Oleidesulfovibrio alaskensis DSM 16109: one gene and its partner. The protein of the gene in region 1 interacts with the protein of each later gene in a pairwise test. Links are inferred from orthologs where the notes say so. Each region holds a gene or a part of one and is shown on either strand. Other genes may lie near its edges.

What was found.
Region 2: the proteins of mtgA (region 1) and H586_RS0105140 interact in binary tests that used the Escherichia coli proteins (3 or more experiments, as listed by UniProt). The link is inferred for Oleidesulfovibrio alaskensis DSM 16109 from one-to-one orthologs.

Annotation. Positions count from the first base shown.
Region 1 is NZ_AXWQ01000004.1:471,693-487,869, forward strand. Bases 7,516-10,358 are described here. They hold mtgA (monofunctional biosynthetic peptidoglycan transglycosylase), read right to left. Parts: upstream 9,371-10,358; coding sequence 8,660-9,370; downstream 7,516-8,659. Other genes in these bases: H586_RS0102505 (DUF401 family protein), read left to right, coding at 7,516-8,656; H586_RS0102515 (diguanylate cyclase), read left to right, coding at 9,881-10,358. Also shown: H586_RS0102475 (SulP family inorganic anion transporter), read left to right, coding at 1,058-2,803; H586_RS0102485 (THxN family PEP-CTERM protein), read right to left, coding at 3,033-3,812; H586_RS19815 (THxN family PEP-CTERM protein), read right to left, coding at 4,281-5,072; H586_RS19820 (THxN family PEP-CTERM protein), read right to left, coding at 5,346-6,134; transcription elongation factor GreA, read right to left, coding at 6,532-7,023; more of H586_RS0102505, read left to right, coding at 7,355-7,515; more of H586_RS0102515, read left to right, coding at 10,359-12,097; H586_RS0102520 (TraR/DksA family transcriptional regulator), read left to right, coding at 12,198-12,419; H586_RS0102525 (YitT family protein), read left to right, coding at 12,534-13,469; H586_RS0102530 (D-lyxose/D-mannose family sugar isomerase), read left to right, coding at 13,502-14,173; H586_RS0102540 (carbohydrate kinase family protein), read right to left, coding at 14,452-15,354; H586_RS0102545 (HAD family hydrolase), read left to right, coding at 15,452-16,111. UniProt on the Escherichia coli protein: Peptidoglycan polymerase that catalyzes glycan chain elongation from lipid-linked precursors. May play a role in peptidoglycan assembly during cell division in collaboration with other cell division proteins.
Region 2 is NZ_AXWQ01000006.1:25,596-30,385, forward strand. The notes cover bases 1,867-4,790. They hold H586_RS0105140 (penicillin-binding transpeptidase domain-containing protein), read right to left. Parts: upstream 4,381-4,790; coding sequence 2,353-4,380; downstream 1,867-2,352. Other genes in these bases: H586_RS0105135 (UDP-N-acetylmuramoyl-L-alanyl-D-glutamate--2,6-diaminopimelate ligase), read right to left, coding at 1,867-2,350; H586_RS0105145 (hypothetical protein), read right to left, coding at 4,501-4,776; rsmH (16S rRNA (cytosine(1402)-N(4))-methyltransferase RsmH), read right to left, coding at 4,786-4,790. Outside these bases: H586_RS0105130 (UDP-N-acetylmuramoyl-tripeptide--D-alanyl-D-alanine ligase), read right to left, coding at 1-899; more of H586_RS0105135, read right to left, coding at 896-1,866. UniProt on the Escherichia coli protein: Essential cell division protein that catalyzes cross-linking of the peptidoglycan cell wall at the division septum. Required for localization of FtsN.

The DNA of each region.
Region 1 (16,177 bases):
GGCCGCACAAAACCCCGCTGCCTGAAATGCAGCCGGAATGCATAACGCTCTGCAATGTACATAGAAAAACAAAAAGGAAAAAGACGAGAAGTCTTTTCGCGGGCAAAAGACTTAATCTGCATGATATCATCAGGCAACAATCATGGCAACACCGCGCAATGTTTTATCCCGAAACCGGTATAAAACTCTGTGTAACATTCCTTGAACGTCTGAAACTGTCACCATCGTGAATCACTTTTAAAAACAAAAAAAGTGTGTGTTGATTATTTTTTATGAAAGCTAGCAAGATATTTTTCATATTATATATCGATATCAAATCAACAGAAACACCCTAATGACTACATATCGTTTTATCATATGCTGCCAGTCTTTTTGCAAAGCAGAACATGTCATACAAATGATACAACCAAGACTTTGCGTTAATCATCTGCAATGCATAAGTGCCCGCCATCCATAAAGCACACAGCCATAACCACCGTCATCTCCTTCTCCATGGTACTGTCCTCCAGCCGGGCATGCTACCCGCACAAACAGCACAATGTCTGAATCCGGTCCGGCCCGTACAAAACCGCCCCTCTGAGTGCAGCGCATGTCCCGCCATGCGGCACAACCATGCCAGACTCTCATCACCAAACCTGTTCAGCACGTAATGGCAGTTTGCGCCTCATCTGCCCTGACTGCCCCCTTTTTCATGCCCGAAATAAAAACGTTCCACGACCACAACAGGCAGTACACAACAACAGCAACAAAGCGTCAATACAATGCACTTTGCACAATTCTTACCATACAACACATGTACAACAACCTAAAACCATATCATAACGAATCTAAAAGAACTTATGTATGCAAATGCACACCAAAAACAAAATCTCCCTCAGTATTATGAAGCCACACTCCACGACAAGAAACCGTACGTTAAAAAAATCACAATCAAAAAAAGAGTCTTCACCTTGAACATCAAAACTTTAAAAACTTGTCCCACTATTGCCACAACATAAAAAGAGGAGTAGACATGCCAGCCTCTGCGTTCATCGCATATCATTTCAGGAGGCCTTAAATGCATTCTCAAAATGTGGCCTCGGACAGGGAAGGGTTCCTGCCCAAGGCCATTTCTGTTCTCCGTCAGGGATATTCCCGCCAGAACTTCCTGCGCGACCTCGGCTCCGGTGCCACCGTGGGCATAGTCGCCCTGCCGCTGGCCATGGCGTTTGCCATCGCTTCCGGCACCACGCCCGAAAAAGGACTTTTTACCGCCATCGTCGCAGGCTTTCTTATCTCTGCGCTGGGCGGCAGCCGCTATCAGATAGGCGGCCCCACGGGTGCGTTTGTCGTCATCATTTTCAACATCATCTCCAGACACGGTTTTGACGGCCTGCTGCTGACCACCATAATGGCCGGAATCATCCTTATTATTTTCGGTGTGTTGCGACTCGGAACCCTGATCACATTCATTCCCTATCCTGTGACCACCGGCTTTACCGCAGGCATCGCACTGCTCATATTTTCATCACAGATAAACGATTTTCTGGGCATGCGGCTTGATGTGATACCCCCGGACTTTATCGGAAAATGGCAGGCATACTTCGGACATGCTGGTGCCATTGATCCGGTAACCGCAGCTGCCGCCCTGCTGACGCTGGGTATCATCATCGGCGTACGGCAGTTTGTTCCCCGCATTCCCGCTCCGGTTGCGGCCGTGGCAGCCGTATCAGTGCTAGCAGCCGCGTGCGGCGCGCCTGTGGAAACAATCGGCAGCAGATTCGGCGGCATACCGCAGACACTGCCGTCATTTGCCCTGCCCGACTTTTCATGGGCGCAAGTACGCATACTGCTGCCCGACGCGCTTACCGTGGCACTGCTGGCCGGCATTGAATCGTTGTTGTCGTGCGTGGTGGCCGACGGCATGACAGGCAGCCGGCACAACGCCAACACTGAACTGGTAGCACAGGGCACGGCAAACATCGCATCCGCACTTTTCGGCGGCATTCCCGCCACAGGCGCCATTGCCAGAACAGCCACAAACATCAGATCGGGCGCTTTCTCGCCTGTCTCGGGCATGATTCACTCTGCGGTACTGGTACTGTTTGTACTGCTGCTGGCTCCGGCCGCGGGGTACATTCCGCTGGCATGCCTCGCCGCCGTACTTGTTGTGGTGGCGTGGGACATGAGCGAAATTCACAAATTCATGCGCCTGCTGCGCGCCCCGAAGCCTGATGTGCTGGTCATGTGCCTTACATTCGGACTTACAGTGGCCGTCGACCTTACCGTGGCCGTCAATGTGGGAGTTGTTCTGGCTTCTTTGCTCTTCATGCAGCGCATGAGCAAAGTCACGCGCATCCGCGAATCAGATGGCGAGCCTGCCGCCGAGACATGGGCTGAAGAAGAACCCGTAAGTGATGTCCCGCAGGGGGTGCGCATCTATGAAATTGACGGGCCATTCTTCTTCGGTGTGGCTGATAGGTTTAAAAGCGTTCTTGATATCATGGAAAAATCACCGGCCGTCTTTATATTGCGCCTGCGCAAAGTGCCCACAGTAGACTCCACGGCCATCAACGCTCTGGAACTGCTGCATGCCCGCTGCAAAGCCAACGGAACAGTGCTGCTGCTTTCCGGCCTGCGCAAGGCCCCGCTGCAGGAATTACAGCGGCTCGGAACACTGGACATTATCGGCCGCCGCAACATTATGCCGGACATAAACGCAGCCCTTGAACGGGCACGCGCCATCACCGGCACACATGACAGGACACGCAGGCAGCCGGACCGCCACAGCTCATCCGGCCGCACCGCTTCTTCCCTTTCCTGACAATAATAAAGCGCTCCTTAGGGGGCGCTTTATTATTACAGTCCGCCCCGCGGCATCCGGCAGCATATCTCTGTGCACTGCACTCGCCGGCATAAGACCTCCGGCACGCCTGCAGGATGCCCGCCCGCAAGCACAACAGCATTTTTCCGGCGGGAATGCACTGCGCAAAAAAAGCAGGCCCTGTTTCCAGAGCCTGCCGTTTGCTGTCCGATATACGCGCTGAATAATGTTACGCGTTTTTCTTTTTCATGCGGGAATAAACCCCGAGAGCAAGTATGCCCATACCCATGAGGCCCAGAGTGGCAGGTTCGGGCGCAGGAGTGGGTTGCTGACGATGGCTGATGGAAAAATACGAATCCACGGAGGTTTTAGAATTTTCCGGTGTAAGCCAGCCATAGTAGGTTATGCTTTTGTCCAGCTTCAGTGCTTCGACATACGAATCGGGTATGATGCCGTAGCTGCTGCTGAAATCCAGCGTATACCACTCACCGTCGTATTCAAACCCTTCTGTTGTCACCCCGGGATTGGTCAGGATGAACACATCGCTGGTAAGTCCGCCGTTGTTAGGTGTTTCGTAAAAGTCAAATTCAAGAAAGGTGGTAAGAGCTTTTTTCTCTCCATAATACGGATCCAGAGCCCACAGAGCCAGTTCGGCTTTCACCCTGCCGGAGGTCAGAGTATCAGTTGTCACGGGCATGTTGGTATGGGTCATGGTGGTTGCATAGGCAGCATCACCATCAGTATCAACATTTCCCCATGTATAACTTGTCAGTTTGATGCTGCTGCGCTTTTCCCAAGAACCCCAGCTGAGATCTGTGTAGGCTCTTTCACCATCAATCTTCTGGCGCCCCCAGTAACCCACGTTTCCGTTACGGCCGGACATTTCCCAGTCGGTGAAACCGATATGGTATGAGTATTGCCAGCTGTTGACCACAGCTGCAGACGCAGCAGATGCCACAAGAATACCCGCCGCAAAGACGGCGCACGCAAAAAGAGCACGAATTTTCATGAGCTGATTCCCCCCAGCTTTTAGTAGCCACCCGTTGCAGGCGGCATATCTGACAAGCAATCGCCGTGCCTGTATATTTTTTCCATATAGCGTCAACAGGTTACCACTATGTACTACATCGGAAAACCCATCGGAAACTGTAATACTTTTCGACACCTTCGCATGCATTATACCACAAATTGACAGCCGGGCAATACCTGAGACTTGTTGGTCAGGCAGTGGCGGTGACAGCCCGGCACCGCCTGCGGGAAAAAGTACGCGCGTTACAGCCTGCACCGGCCTTACGGGCTTCTTACAGCACTGCCCCCGCCTGTCACCACACATAACGCCTGCTGTTCCGGAAAAAACGGCATCAAACGCACACCGCATTGTACCGGTGTATCTCCATGGTTTCGCGCACATGGCAGCAGCATAAAAAAAGGCAGGCTCTGCCATCAGAGCCTGCCGGTATGCGGTGCGACAGGTTCATCAGGAACGCTTCGCAACATTTCTTTTCATACGGGAATACACGCCAAGAGCCACCAGCCCCAGCCCCATGAGCCCGAGCGTTGCAGGCTCCGGCGCAGGTGTGGGTTGCGGCCGATGCGTGATGGTAAAGCTGGTGTCCACCGTAGTGTCTGCATTTTCAGGAGTCAGCCAGCCGTAGTACGTGATGGATGTGTCCAGCCCCAGAGCTTCGATGTAGGACTCGGGGATGACACCGTAACTGCTGCCGAAATCAAGCGTGTACCACTCTCCGCCGTATTCGAAGCCTTCGGTGGTCACCCCGGGGTTGGTCAGAATGAACACGTCATCAGTAAGCAGCCCGTTATTGGGGGTCTCATAAAATGCAAATTCCAGAGCCGTGGACAACGCTATTTCTGAGCCATGGTACGGATCAAGAGCTCTCAGTTCGAGCATGGCCTTGACGGTACCGGATACCAGCGACCCGCCGTAAGTGGGCGAGTTGCTGTGCGTCATGGACATGGCATGCGCGGCATCACCGTTGGTGTGCACAATACCGCTGGTTCCGCTGTCCAGCGAGATTCCGCTCCAGCCGTTCCAGTTATCGCCCCAGTACAGATTCTTGTAGGCCTTCTCGCCATCTATCCAGGTTTTTCCCCACTTAGAAGGTCTGGTCCAGCGGTCGGACATTTTCCAGTCGGTAAAACCGGCGTTGTAGGTGTAGCCCCACGAAGTAACCACGGCAGCAGAAGCAACGGCCGCAAAAAGAAGATTGAAAACAAGAATACCAGTTATTGTAACAATACGAGTGTGCATAACAGCTTCCTTACACAAATAGTAATGAGTTCTTTCCTCGGTAGAGGCACACTGGTTAAGCAAACAGCGTTCCATGCAATCTAACACAATCTAATCTAACATGTTAGGCAAAACCCTACCCATGATTGACTGTATTTTAACTGTAAATAAATCCGACACCAGTTATAACTACCGACATCACCCCCGACAGGAGCAGACACTCATTCCGGATTTTGTGCACAAAAAAAGCGGCCCGCAGGCGGACCGCTTGGCAGATTCAGCACTTGCAGCAACTCAGCTTTTTTTGCGGCGCTGCCACAGAGCGTATCCGCCCATGGCCAGCATACCCAGTCCCATAAGCCCCATTGTTGCGGGCTCCGGAGCATGCGCGGGCTGGGGCATCACATGCGAAATTGAAAAGCTGGTGTCCACCACGGTACTGTCAAATTCCGAGGTAACCCATCCATAATATGTAAGTCCCGTATCCAGCCCGATCCGCTGAATGTAATATTCCGGAATAACGCCGAAGCTCCCGCCGAAGTCCAGCGTGTACCACTCACCGTCATACTCAAAACCTTCAAAGGTGACCTGCGGATTGTTCAAAATAAACACATCGCGGCTCATTCCTTCAAATATGGACTTTTCATAAAAGCTGAAATCAAGTTCGGTGGAAAGCGTTGCAGGCTCACCCGCCACAGGCTCCAGCGCCTGAAGTTCAAGTACGGCTTTCACCGTGCCGGAGACAAGCGCGCTTGTTGTCCATCTGTTGTAGTGCGTCATGGTCATGGCTGCGGCAGGCGCACCGCCTGTGTTCACCACACCGGAAACAGGTGCGTTGAGTTCAATGCGGGACTGAAACAAGGGAAGCAGGCTGGAGCCCCACCAGAGGGTATGGTAGCCGGTCTCGCCGTTCAGATTGACCGGTCCCTTCACCCCGCCGGAGTCTCCGGACTGTGCCCATGTCCAGTCCACAAAACCGGCATCATAAGAATACTGCCAGGAAGTTACCACCCCGGCCGATGCTGACGAAACAAAGATAAGCGTCACAACAAGCACCATTGCAATCCGACAGACAGTTTTCATGATTCACTCCTGTTACCCTGTACTCTAACGCTACCAAGCCTTCGATATAACAGAAGCAATAGCGGTTCCAAATCGACAATACAAAATTAAAACAACATGTTAACATTGGAATCGGCAAAGAACAAAAAAATGTAAAAAAAAACGACACATCTTATAATATAAAATAGCCCTTACATTACAGACTGATAACAAACTGAGAAGATAAAGACAGCTGTCGATTATAATTACACCAGTAAAAATACCTGACACTGCCCTGCCTGTACCCGCAGCAAAAACAAAAAGCCCCCGCCGCAAAAACGGCAGGGGCTTACAGAGCTTGTCTTGGCTGTCTGGTGTCACCGGAGGTACTGGCCGCCCGGTGGCGCCGACAGGAGCACATCCAGACTGGCCTGTAAAACTATTCGAGGGTGATGACAGGGCCGTTGAAGCTTACAGAAACGATTTCGTAATGTATTTTTCCTCTCGGGGCGTCCACCACAACTTCGTCGCCTTCCTCTTTGCCCAGAACAGCTTTGGCAACAGGAGAAAGAACCGAGATGCTGCCTTTCACATAGTCAGTCTCGTCGGGACCCACCAGAGTATACACCCGCATTTCACCGGTTTCGAGGTCTTCCAGCTCTATGGTGGCACCATAGGTCACACGCTCGCCGCCAAGCGTTCTCATATCAATGACATTGAAGCGGGCCATGCGGGATTCGATGTTGCCGATACGCGCTTCAAGCATGCCCTGACGCTCACGGGCGGCATCATAGCCTGCGTTTTCGCTCAGGTCGCCTTCTTCGCGTGCTTCCTTGATGGCCTGAATCACTGCGGGACGTTCCTGCTTCAGCCTTTCAAGATCTCGTTTAACCAGTTCAAAGCCTTCAACTGAAATCGGGATGCTGCTCATGTTTGATTCCTTGACATTTCTCGATAGTTTTTTGCCAACGACAATAAGAAAAAACGCCACGCGGCCCATGGGTCGCGAGGCTGTTCGACACTGTCCGAAACAGGTGTTGGCAACCTGAGGGGTAGAACAGAGTTCACCGGAGGTCAAGCCCCGTTCGCAAAATATTTCCTCTAACAGTAAACCGTTTTTCCTGTTTGCGCAGGCAATTCATGGCTGTTCAGGGCATATGATTCATGTTACGTCACAGCCGTAACCGTCGCTTTTTGCAACACGCCTGCGTGCAGCGGCCCGGAGCCGCGCCGCTGACCTTCCACACATGAGGCAAACCGCCGTGACCGGCCCGGACTCGTTATTGCCGCTTATCAAGCTGGCTGCCGCTTTCATCATCATGCTGCTCGCCATCCGCTTCAGGGTGAATCTGGGACTTTCCATTATCAGCGGCGGTGCCGCCGTAGGGCTGTTTTTCGGTCTGGCTCCTGATATGTGGCTGCCCACGGTATTCACGGGGCTGACCAGCCCGCAGACCCTCATGCTGGCGGCCATAGTGCTGCTTATCCTGCTGCTCAGCGATGTTCTGGAAAAATCAGGCCAGACCCTGCGTCTTATGGATGCGCTGTCCGGCTATCTGAAAAACCCGCGCCTGCGGCTGGTTTTCTTCCCCATGCTTATAGGACTGCTGCCCATGCCGGGCGGTGCTGTTTTTTCGGCCCCCATGATAGGTGCCGTGGCCAGCCGCATGCAGGTTTCAAAAGACACGCTGGCTGCGCTCAACTACTGGTACCGGCATGTATGGGAAACATGGTGGCCGCTGTATCCGGGCATCATTCTGGCGGCATCGCTCTCGGGCATTCCCATAACCACCATCTGCGCCTTCGGTTTGCCGGGCATGGCAATCATGCTGGCCGCAGGATGGTTTTTCATGCTGAGACCGGCGGTACTTTCTCTTCCGCCTGCCACGGTGCAGACAGACAGTACCGTGACGGCAAGCACGCCGAAAGCGGTTCTGCGTCAGGGGCTGCCTTTGCTGGTGGCCATCGGCGGTTCTGTGCTGCTTGAAACGGTACTGGCTTTTTCAGCGCAGGGCATTCCTTTTGAATCAGGCGTCATTGCCGCACTGGCTGCAGGCATACTGACTGCAGCCGTACAGAATAAAGGCAGCGCCGGTATTCTGGCGGCATCGCTGCGCCACAGACATCTGTGGCAGATGGTGCTCGTCATTGCCGCCATATTTGTTTTCAAGGAGATGCTGAACACCACAGGGGCGGTACATCAGCTGGCACAGCTGGCAGGCGGACGCACAGCCCTTACGGTAAGCTGTATTTTCATGCCTTTTATTGTCGGGGCGGTATCGGGCATTACCATGGCCTATGTGGGGGCCACATTTCCTCTTATCGTGTCACTGGCCGTTCAGGCCGGTCTGCAGGATTCTCTGACAGCCTATGTCATGCTGGCCATATTTTCCGGATTCACCGGCATCATGGCAACGCCGCTGCATGTCTGCTTTGTGCTCACGTGCCAGTATTTTCACTGCACCCTGAGCAAAGCGTGGCGCCATGTGGCACTGCCCTGCCTGCTGCTGTTCTGCAGCGGACTTGTATACCATGGCCTGCTGCTTTTATGGCTCAAGCCCTGAACCTCAGCGCCACGAACGCCGCTGCATGCGCCGCAGGATGACTCTGCTTTTGGCTGTGACATAACCGGAATCCGAAACCGGAGAATACCGCCGCGGCGCCGGAAGCACTGATGCCAGACGGGCGCTTTGCGCCGGTGAGAGCGCCGCCGGTTCGACACCGAAAAAATGTCGTGAAGCCGCATTGATTCCGTAGATGCCGTCGCCCCATTCTATGACATTCAGGTAAATTTCCAGTATACGCCGTTTTGACAGCGTGGCTTCAAGCCGCCATGTAAGCAGGGCTTCTTTCAGCTTGCGGCTCAGGGTTCTGTCGGGTGACAGATACAGATTTTTGGCAAGCTGCTGAGAAATGGAGCTGCCCCCCGCGGCAAGCCGCCCCTCCCGCAGGTTGCGCAGAAAAGCCTGACGCATGCCTTCCGTATCAAACCCCTCATGATCCCAGAAGCGGTCATCTTCGGCTATGGTCACAGCCCGTACCAGCCACGGAGAAATCTGCCCCAGAGGTACCCACCGCAGCTTGGGAACCGGACGCTCCGCCAGCGACTCTCTGAACCTCATGTATTCGGTTGCTGCGGGATTTTCTTTTTTCAGCACGGCAACATCCGGCCAGAAAGCGAAACGCAGCACATCGGCGGCCATCACCGGCAGCACCACCAGCGCAGCCAGCACAAACGTTTTCAGCACACGGCGAACTGTCACCCCCGCATCACCCATACACGCTCCTGCATAAAAGGCGTTGCACACGCACACGGCGTAGCGTACTTTCCCTGTAGTATAGCATAGTTTTGAATATACGCCACCATCAGCCATCCGGACGCAAAAAAAAGCCCCGGTTGAGGACGGGGCTTTTCTGCGGCACCTTCGTGACCGGGATTATGACACTCAGGATGCGCGTTGCAGCACCGGAGGAGGATCCGCGCTGCCGGTAATATGGATGACAGGATCGCGTCGGGCTGCGCTGTCCGGACAAGGCGGAAGCGCAGCCGGCACAGTTGCTTCACAATCCGGCTGTCACGCTTTCGTTATATGGCATATCAACACACCAAAGCAACAAAAAAGAAAGTCAAACTTTCATTTTTTTTCATTTTCACACATTCAAGCCCTGTTATAGTTCACAAACGAAAAACAGCGCTTACTTGTGCCGGAAACTAATCATTTTCCGGAAGCCGGCACACGGCTAGTATCATGACAGCACTGCTTCCATTCCAGATGCGGCTATTTTTTATGAAAAAACACTTTTTTCCGGTAATCATGGGGCTGGTCAGCCTCATCGCCTTTGTGGCAGCCATGGCGGGGTTCGATTTCACCACCGCCTCGGAATACGCTGCGCAGTTCAGCCGGCAGCAGGCTCTGCAGGTGCGCGTGGCAACCAACGCCATAGAAGACCAGCTGGACATGATTTCCGCATCCGGCGCATCACTTGCTGGGCATGCCCGCTTTGCCATCGACTACGGTGCCACATATCAGGCAAAGCTGCTCAGCGCGCACATCACAAGACAGCCGAACATCCTTGCCTATGTTCTTATGGATACCCCGCACAGCCTTAAAAGCGTGGAGCTGGCTTCCGTCCCGCTTTCCATGGAAGCCGCGGCATACGCGCAGGAATGGATAACGCAAAACTGGAGCAACGCCCCCGAACAACTGGCCGGCAACCTGCTCAAAGCTCCCCTGCACATCACCCCCGAACACCAGCTTGCAGGACTGCTTTATCCTTTTTCGGACGGCAAAAAGCTGCTGGGCATGTCTGCCACGGTTGTCAGCCTGACACGGATAATCAAGCGGTATGTGGCCGACCTGCATGTGGACAACATAGGGCAAGGCTACCTGCTGGCGGATGACGGCACACTGCTTTTCGACCCTGACAGCAACAACATCGGCAAAAACATATTTACCCATATCTATGAAAACGCACCGGAACGGATGCATGTTTTCCGGGAAGTGCTGGCAGCCAGATCCGGCAGCGGCATCTTTGACTTTCCCGACACGGAAAACAGCAAAGCCCAGCAGATGCTGCTGGCGTGGGACACGGTCGATTTCGCAGGACGCAGGCTCAAGGTCTGTCTGGCCGTATCGGGCGATACCGTCAACGAGGTAATGCAGCGTCAGGCCCGCTGGCGCATCGCCGCGGGGGTACTGTTTCTGGTGGGGCTGGTGCTGGCAAGCACACTCATCATCTACCGGTCGGGGCTTGCCAAAGTGCGGGAAAATGAAGAGCGCCTGCAGATGGCTCTTACCGGCAATCAGGACGGGCTGTGGGACTGGAACATACCGGACGGCAGAGTTTACTATTCTCGCCGCTGGAAAGAAATAATGGGACTTGAAACCGACCAGCAGCTGTCATCGCCCGAAGAATGGTCATCGCGCATTCACCGCGCCGACAAAGAAGAGGTGACAGCCCACCTGCAGGAGCATCTGCGGGGCGGTGTCCCTTACTTTCAGACAGAGCACCGTGCGGTGCGCGCCGACGGGGCTGTCATCTGGGTGCTGGAACGCGGAGCCGTCATAAGCCACGACCGCGAAGGGAAACCCGCCCGTCTGGTAGGCACCACCACCGATGTAACAGCGCGGCGGCAGGCCATGATGGAACGCGACATGCTGTTCCGCAACTCCATAGACCTGCTGGCCATCACGGATGTTGAAGGCAACATACTTGAAGCCAATCCGGCATGGGAAAACATGCTGGGCTGGACCGCTGAAGAGCTGCGCCTGCCGCCCTGTTTCGATTATGTGCACCCCGATGATGTACCCAAGGCTGCGGAAAATTTTGCTTTGCTGATGAAAGGCATTCCCGTACGGGCGCATGAAGGCCGTTTTTTAAAAAAAGAAGGCAGCTGGATTTGGCTTTCGTGGAACGTGCTGCCCGACATGCAGCACCGGCGCATCTATGTAACCGCACGTGACATCAGCAGGCAGAAGGCACACGAGCGCAGGCTACATGAACAGGCATCCACGGACGAGTTGACAGGCATATTCAACCGACGCCGCGTGCTGGACATCGGCAAAGCCGAAGTGGCCCGTTCACGGCGCTTCGGACGCCCGCTGGCATGCCTCATGATAGACATAGACCACTTTAAACAGATCAATGACACATACGGACACGTGGCGGGTGATGCCGTGCTGCGGGGGGTCACGGCCACGCTTTCGGCCGGCCTGCGCCAGAGCGATACGCTGGGCCGGCTGGGGGGCGAAGAGTTCATTGTCTTCATGCCCGAAACAGATGCCGAGGGGGCAATGCATACAGCGGAAAGGCTGCGGCAGGCCGTGGAACAGAGTTCGGTGCTGATGGACGGCGAAGGAGCCAGTCCCGGCATTACCGTCAGTCTGGGCGTAACCGTGCTGGCGCCGGAAACGGCATCGCTGGATGCATTCATTGCTGCCGCCGATGCAGCCCTGTACCGTGCCAAGGAAAACGGAAGAAACAGAGTCGAATTTCAGAGATGAACGCAGCCCGCACTGCACTTTTATCTTGACGTTGGCGCTGTAATATGATGCTAGGCTTTTTTTAAATTGATATCCCCCCGGATATGCCAAGGAGAACCACATGCCCGATATGTTCGATCAGGCCAGCGATCTGGAAACGCGGGAGCGTGAAGCCGCCATTTCCATGGCCCGCAGCAGACTGTCCGGCGGTCCCGGTCCGGAATGGATCGACGGCCGTCCTCACTGCCGCGAGTGCGGAGAAGAAATTCCTGCCGCACGTATCAATGCCCTGCCCAACTGCAGCCTGTGCCGCGATTGTCAGCAGGAAATGGAAAATAACTGATTCACAGACGACAATACCGCTGCGCCCTGAGGCTTTTCAGAATGCTCTGTTTTTAAAAGCGCCTTGCCCGATCATTGCATTTCCTGTATTGCCAATATTCTGAAGTCCGTTATCATGGATTTTGGCACACAGCGGGGAACAATGCTCAGCAAACGTTCGCACCATGTGCGACCAGGCATCCTGACAAGGCTTATGCGTAACAGAGATTTTTTCTATTCGGTTGTATGGAACCTGCTGCTCATCACAGCAGGTTCCTGTATTTTTGCGGTTTCTCTCAAAAGTCTGGCCACGCCTCAGCAATTTGTACCGGGCGGGGTTTTCGGCTTTGCTTCGCTTATCTATTACAAAACGGGATGGCTGGACACAGGTACGCTCAACCTGCTTCTGAATATTCCCATTTTTCTTTTCGGGTATTTCAAAATCAGCAAGCGTTTTGTGCTGTACAGCCTGTACGCAACAGTACTCACATCGGTACTGTTTTCGCTGACAAACTTCACCATTCCCATTCATAACCAGCTGTATGCAGCCGTGGCCGCGGGTGCGCTCAGCGGTTTCGGTGCCGGCATAGTGCTGCGCTCGGTGGGGTCCAACGGCGGCATGGACATCGTATCCATCCACCTGATGCAGAAGTATAATATCGGCGTGGGCAAGACGTCGTTTGCCTACAACCTTGTGCTGTACCTCATCACGGCCACGTATATGAATCCCGATGTGGTGGTGGCATCCATCATCATGGTTTTCATCACATCGGCCACGGTGGAATACACGCTGTCGCTTTTCAACCAGCGCAAGGTTGTCTTCATCATTTCGCAGGACGCTGAAGCCATCTCCAACCGCATAATGAAAGAACTGCACCGCGGGGCAACCATACTCAAAGGGTACGGCGCCTACACCCGCACAGAACGCAATGTTCTGATGAGCGTGATAAACAACATCCAGCTGAAAAAACTTGAAGAAATAGTTTTCACAACCGACCCGAACGCGTTGTTCATCGTGGAAAACACGTTTTCGGTAATCGGAACCGGATTCGGCCAGCGCAAACGCTACTAGCCGCAATCCTGACGACCAATACGGAGTTGAGCATGAAACGCAGTGAAATCAACGCTCTGATAAAAGATACCAAAATATTCTTTGACGCTCTGGGGTTCCGCCTGCCCCGCTGGGCCGGATGGAAGCCCGCGGAATGGAAAGGCAAAGGCGGGCTGGAAGTGGTGCAGAACATGCTGGGCTGGGACATAACCGACTATGGTGCCGGCGACTTTGAAAAAAAAGGACTGATTCTTTTCACCATCCGCAACGGTAACCATGCAGCGGGACATCCCAAGCGCTATGCCGAAAAAATCATGGTGGTCCGCGAAGGACAAGTCTGCCCCATGCATTTTCACTGGTCCAAGACAGAAGATATCATCAACCGCGGCGGAGGCAATCTGGTTATCGAACTGTACAACTCCGACAAGGACGAACAGCTTGCCGATACCCCGGTCACTGTACTCATCGACGGCATTCCGCAGACTGTTCCGGCAGGGGGCACTGTCATCCTTGAACCGGGTGAATCAATCTTTCTGCCGCAGGGCATGTACCACCGGTTTTACGGTCAGCAGGGGCGCGGCAAAGTGCTGGTGGGTGAAGTGAGTTCGGTCAACGATGACAACACCGATAACCGTTTTCTGCACAGCATGCCGCGTTTTCCGCAGATAGAAGAAGATGAGGAGCCTGTGCACCTGCTGGTAACCGACTATCCCGCATGGGTGTAGCCTGCATTTACAGCCCTGCAGAACCTCATGTACTGCCCGTCGTCACAGGCCGCTCCCGCAAGAGAGCGGCCTTTTTTATCCGCATCTCCGCCGGATAAAAAGCAGACGCAGCGTAATGCATGCCAAAGCCGCAGCGACCGGCGAAAAAGCACCCCTTTGCATCTTCCGCTGCGCGGGCACAGTGCGGGCCGCCCGATGCTCCGGCGTGTGGAGAGCAGGCAGCCTGCGGCGGGCAGGCTTATTTTTTACGTATAGGGCAGAAAAGGCGCGGAAAATTATCAGGGCAGCAGACGCAATGCTGCAGGCATCGGCGGCATGGCCCCGTGCGCACCGCACACATACGCGGCCACACTGGCTGCACGGGCATGTATCTGCTCCGGCGGCAGGCCGCACAGCCATCCCAGCGCCAGCGCGGCGGTAAAGGCGTCTCCCGCCCCCACGGTATCCGCCACCTCCACCATTTCGCCGGCATGCTCGTGGCAACTTTCGCCGGTCATCAGCACGCTGCCCTGTGCACCGAGGGTCAGCGCCGCGGCCTGCAGCCCGAAACGGGTCACCAGAGCATGCAGCGCCGCACGGCGCGCAGCTGCATCGCGCAGCACATCCGCCACGCCCAGAGCAGGGGCCAGCACGTCCAGTTCTTCTTCATTAAGCTTAAACACATCAGCCAGCTGCAATGAATCCTGCACCACTTCAGGGCTGTAAAAATTCTGCCTCAGGTTACAGTCAAACACCCGCAGCACAGCAGCATCAGCCGCCTGCAGAAACGACCGGACAGCCGCACGTCCGGCCGGAGTGCGCTGACACAGCGTGCCGAAGCAGATACATGCGGCCCCGCCTGCCAGAGTGTCCTCAGCGCGGGCGGCAGGCAGAAAATCCCATGCCACATCATCGGGAAAAACATATGAAGCCGTCCCCTGTGCGGAAAGCAGAACATCCACACGTCCGGTGGGATGCAGCGGGTCAACGCTGATACGGCTTACATCCAGCCCCTGTTCCGCAAGCAGACGGCACGCCCTGCGCCCCGCATCATCATCGCCCACGCGCGAGACAATCATACCCTGCCCGCCCAGTGCATTAAAATGATAGGCAAAATTAGCCGGAGCCCCCCCCAGCTGCGGCCCGTCGGGCAGCATATCCCACAGCACTTCTCCCAGTCCCACGCCAAGCGGTCTGCGCATTGTCGGTCTCCTCCCTCGGCATAACGGTCTCTTGCCGCATGCGCAGAATATGCGATAGGGTCAGTATCATCAATACTCTCAGCCCCAAGGAGCACCCATGCCTCAGGCGGTTATTTTCGATATGGACGGTGTCCTGCTTGATTCCGAACCCATGCACATGCAGGTGCAGGACAATATGGCTGCCGAACTGGGATTCAAAATGACCAGGGCAGAACATCTCGCTTTTGTAGGCATTTCTCCCCTTGCCACATGGGAACAGCTGTGTGCCAGACACGGCCTGCCGCAGAATCCGCAGGAACTGGCGGAGGAACAGGGCCGCCGGTATCTTGCCCAAGCGCTGGAAAAAGCAGTCCCGCGCTCCGGACTGCTGCCCCTGCTGGACTATCTGCAGGCCAGAGACAAGCCGCTGGCCGTGGCATCATCCAATCAGCGCGAAACAGTTGATGCGGTACTGGGCAAGCTGGGAGTGCGCGACTTTTTCCGGGCGGTAGTGACAGGAAGTGATGCAGAACGCAGCAAACCGTGGCCGGATATATTTCTGAAAGCCGCCCGTCTGCTCCGCGTACTGCCCGCAGACTGCCTTGTCATCGAAGATGCCGCCACAGGCGTTGCCGCCGCGCGTTCTGCCGGCATGCGCTGCATCGGACTCTGCGTGCCCGATGCCCCCTTTCAGGACCTGTCATCAGCAGACATCACGGTCTCTTCTCTCGACGAGATCATTCCCCTGCTGGAAAACAAAAGCTGCCGCTGCGGCTGAGAAGCCCAGAAAATTCACCTGCCCTCTGTTCATCAGGCCGCCGGTGCGTTACACTGACAGCTAACC
Region 2 (4,790 bases), on another replicon or contig:
GCTGCGGCAGCAACGGCGATGACGTTTTCGGCACCGTAGGCTCCGCGGAAGGGAGCTTCGGTCTCAAATTCGCGGCTTTCCAGCCGTACACGGTACAGCCCGCGGCCTTCACCCGCCGGACCGGCATATTCGCAGAAATACGGCACTGCAGGGTCCACAGCCGAAAACAGCCGGAGTTCTCCGCAGTTTTTACGGGCTTCCGCCAGCAGGTCGGGATAATCGGCACTCACCAGTCCCACACCGCCGCGCGCGATATGCTTCAGCAGACGGGCCTTGTAGTGGGCCACGCCTTTGTCGCCCAGACCGCTCAGGTGCCCCTGTCCCACATTAAGCACCACCGCCAGATCAGGGCGCAGCACGCTGCCCAGTTCATCCATGTCCGCGGCCTGACTGATGCCGGCCTCCATCACCCAGAAGCGCTCATCGCCGGTAGCTGCCAGCATGGAAAGAGGCAACCCTATCTGATTGTTTCTGTTCAGATGATTTCTGGCTGTTGCGCCCCGCACGGAAAGCACATGGGCCAGCAGTTCCTTCACCGTGGTTTTGCCCGCGGTGCCGGTGATGCCGGTGACCACGGCAGAAGCCCCCATACGGTGGTGCAGCGCCAGCCTGCCCAGCGCCGCCACGGTGTCCGGCACGATAAGCACCGGACGGTCCTGCCTGTCCTGCATTTCATCCATGGAAAAAGGAGGTCTTTCGGCAACCACGGCGCAGGCACCTTTTTCCAGCACTTCCGCCGCAAAGGTATGCCCGTCAAACCGTTCGCCGGATATGCAGAAGAACAATTCGCCGTCGCGCACGCACCGGCTGTCGGTCTGCACACCGGAAGGCACGGTCATGTCCGCTCCGCCCAGCGTTCCCACGGCGCCCAGAGCGTCGCGTATCTGTTCCAGATTCATGCGCACGCCAAAAGCTCCCGCAGGGTTTCCTGATCACTGAAATGTATCTTTGTGGTGCCGATCACCTGATAATCCTCGTGTCCCTTTCCGGCCACCAGCACGGCATCGCCGGGGCGGGCCATTTCCACCGCCGCGGCAAGAGCCTTGCGTCTGTCGGGCTCTTCCACCACATGGTCGCACTGTGCCAGACCGGGTTTGACATCGGCCATGATGGCCACCGGGTCTTCGGTGCGCGGGTTGTCAGAAGTCAGTACCGCCACGTCTGCATGACGGCACACGGCCTGCCCCATAAGCGGACGCTTGGTACGGTCACGGTCGCCGCCGCAGCCGAACACGGCTATGACCCGTGCAAAACCTGCGGCCCGCAGCGCCCTGAGCACATTTTCCAGTGCATCCGGCGTGTGGGCATAATCGACAAAAACATTGAGACCCTTGTCATTTTCTATGCGCTCCATGCGGCCGGGCACACCGGAAAAGCTTGCCAGCCCCTGCATGGCCTCAACGGGCAGCCCCATGGCCAGCCCCGCAGCCTGCACCCCTGCAAGATTGCTTGCGTTGAACGCGCCCACCAGCGGCGAACGCAGCTCCCATGTCTTCCCTTCAAAATCCATGGACAGATGCAGCCCCTCGGGCCCGCTTGAAAGTATGGTGGCCTGCAGCACCTGACAGTCCGGCACAACAGTACCCTGTACCGAATAGCCCACACCGCGGCCCAGTTGCGGCAGCAGCCTGCGCCCGTACGGGTCATCGGCATTCACCGCGCAGACTTTGTCCTCGTCTGGCAGTTCAAGAAACAGTCTGGATTTTGCGCTGAAATAGGCTTCCATATCGTGGTGATAATCCAGATGGTCCTGCGTTAAATTGGTCAGCAGCGCCGCGGCAAAACGAGCGCCGGAAACCCGCTGTTGGTCAAGTGCATGTGATGAAACTTCCATGAAGGCGGCTTCGACGCCCGCATCGCGCATGTCCGACAGCATGGAATGCAGTTCAACGCAGTCGGGGGTGGTCATGGGCGCGGCTTCGTCGTGCCCCGGCCAGCGGAAATTCACGGTGCCCAGCAGACCGGTGACGTGCCCGGCAGTGCGGAAAAGATGGTCCAGCAGATAAGTGCATGTTGTCTTGCCGTTGGTTCCCGTGATGCCCACAAGCGGAAACCCCGTATCGGCAGTATCATAGCGTGCGGCAGCCAGCAGCCCCAGAGCCGTGCGCGGGTCTTCGGCCACGACCACGGCCGCGCCGCCGGTCTGCACCGGCACGCTGCAGGGTCTGCAGACCACATATGACGCTCCGCGCTCAAGCGCATCGGCAATAAACGCCCCGCCGTCCACGGAAGACCCCGGCAGGGCCACAAAGACATCGCCCTGCCGTACTTTCCGTGAATCAATACGGATGTTCAGCAGTCCGGCGCGCACCGCTGCGGCAAGCGCGTCGAATGAGAGTGTGCTTTTCATGGTCAGGACTGCTCCATAACCCACAGTACGTACTGTGATTCTGTTATATTATCCGGCCACGGCGACCCTGCCGCGGGCTGCTGCCGCACAACGGTGCCCCCGTGCCCTTTAATTTCCGGTATAAGACCCTTACGGGCAAAAACTTCCACGGCGCTGCGCAGGCTGCGCCCCACCACATCCGGTACCACGGTCAGATCATCCGCGGCGGCCACAACGGCCGAAGGCCGCCCGAAGGAACCGGCAACAGGCATGACACGTCCGGAAACCTCGGGAGCGTCTGCCGAAGCCAGACCGCCGGCATCCGCCGGAGATTCGGGCAGCAGTCCGAGGTAGGCCCACGTTCTGCTGACAACAGATTTGAAAACCGGTGCCGCCACCACACTGCCGTAGTGGCTCTTGCGCGGGTTATCCACTGTGACCACCACAATGTGGCGGGGATTGAGCGCCGGAACCAGCCCCACGAACGAGGCCACATATTCGTCGCCGTAACCGCTGCCGCTTCTGCTTGCTTTCTGGGCTGTGCCGGTTTTGCCGCCCACGTCCAGACCGGCTATATCGGCATGCCGCCCTGTTCCGTCGCCTTCCACCACCTCGCGCAGCATGGCCAGCACCGCGGCTGACGTCTGCTCCGAAAAAATTCTCTCTCCACGGGGCTGGTTCTGCCCGCCGTCGTCCACCAGCCGCAGCGGTCTGGTTACGCCGCCGTTGGCCAGAGCCAGATACGCTTTGGCCAGCTGAGCTCCTGTGACGGCAAACCCCTGACCGAACGACGCGGCAGCCAGATCTACTTCGCGCCATTCACCCGGCGACCGGATTATACCGCGCCCCTCGCCGGGCAGCGGCACGTCGGGACGCCTGCCGAACCCCAGTCTGTCAAGGTAGTCGTAGTATCTGGCGGCGCCCATCTCCAACCCTATCTTGGCCATGCCGATGTTGCTGGAGTAACGCAGCACTTTATCCACGGTAAGCCACTGATGCCGCTTGGTATCGCGGATGGTCACATCGTGCAGCTTCCAACGGCCGTTTTCGCAGAAGAAAAGACTGTCCGGCTGCACCAGCCCGTCTTCCATGGCCGCGGCAATCAGAAAAGGCTTTACGGTGGAACCGGGTTCCAGCGCATCCATGGCCAGCCGGTTACGCCACATGGAGGGCGCATAGCCTTTGTAGGCGTTGGGGTTGAACGGCGGGTACTCCGCCCAGGCCAGAATGTCGCCCGTGGGCACGTCCACCACTAGACAACCGCCCCAGGCCCCCTCATAACGGCGCACCGCGGCAGCCAGTGCATCTTCTGCAAAAAACTGTATCTGGGCATCCAGCGTCAGCCGCAGGGTTTTGCCTTTCAGCCCTTCGGCAAAGCCCGCACCGTCCATATACAGACGCCGTCCCGCCGCATCACGCTGCACCACCTGTCTGGTGCTCTGACCGGTCAGATACTCGTCAAAAGCCAGTTCCAGGCCTTCCAGCCCCTTGTCATCGGTACCCACAAACCCCAGCAGCCTGCCGGCAAGCTGACGGTAAGGATACAGGCGGCTGTATTCCGTGGTCAGATAAACGCCCGGCACACCGGCACGGCGGATGCGCGCCGCGGCCTTGTCATCCACTTCGCGGGCCACCCACACAAAAGAACTGCGGCGCGAGACCTTGGTCAGCATTTCCGCATAGGTTCTGCCCAGCGCATTAGCCAGCATGCGGGCGGCTTCTCTGCGGTCGGCCACTTCCACGGGGCGTACAAAAACAGATTTGAAATCGGCACTGCGTGCAAGCACAAGTCCGTTTCTGTCCAGAATATCGCCGCGCTGGCCCGTGACCAGTTCTGTGGCATGATGCTGTCTGCTGGCCATAGCCGCCAGCCGGGGACCGTCAATGAGCTGGACATACCATGCGCGGGCCCACAGCCCCGCCCACAGCAGTGCAAAAACCGCCGCAACGGACACAAGCCGTATACCGCTTCTGTCCTTTGGAGGACTGGCGGGTACGGCTTTCGGCTGGCGCTTCAGCTTTTTGTTCGCGGCAGTTCTGCTTTTCAACACCGCCTGTTTCTCCTGCTCATGCTCCGGCTGTGCCTGCGCACCGCCGGTACGGCCTCCCCCCGTTCAGAAAATTTCAGCTCCGTGCGCGGCACCCCTCTCCCCGGATACCTGCCGCCCGCGCTACTCTTCCAGCCTGCGTATCTGGCCCGGTCTTGCGGGCCCCAGCCCCAGACCTTCCGCCAGTTCGCGCAGCCGGTAGGGCGAAAGCAGGTTGTCCCGCTCCGCCTCCAGCTTGGATGCATGACTCTGCTTGCTGTCCAGTTCCACCTGCAGCTTTTTGAGTCCGTAGGCCATGTCCACCCGCTCCACATTCAGCCACACCAGTGTCAACCCCAGCACCAGTCCGCTGATGAGCGAAAGCACCATGCCCAGTATCCAGCTTCCGTATTTCTGCATAACAACGCCTTAAA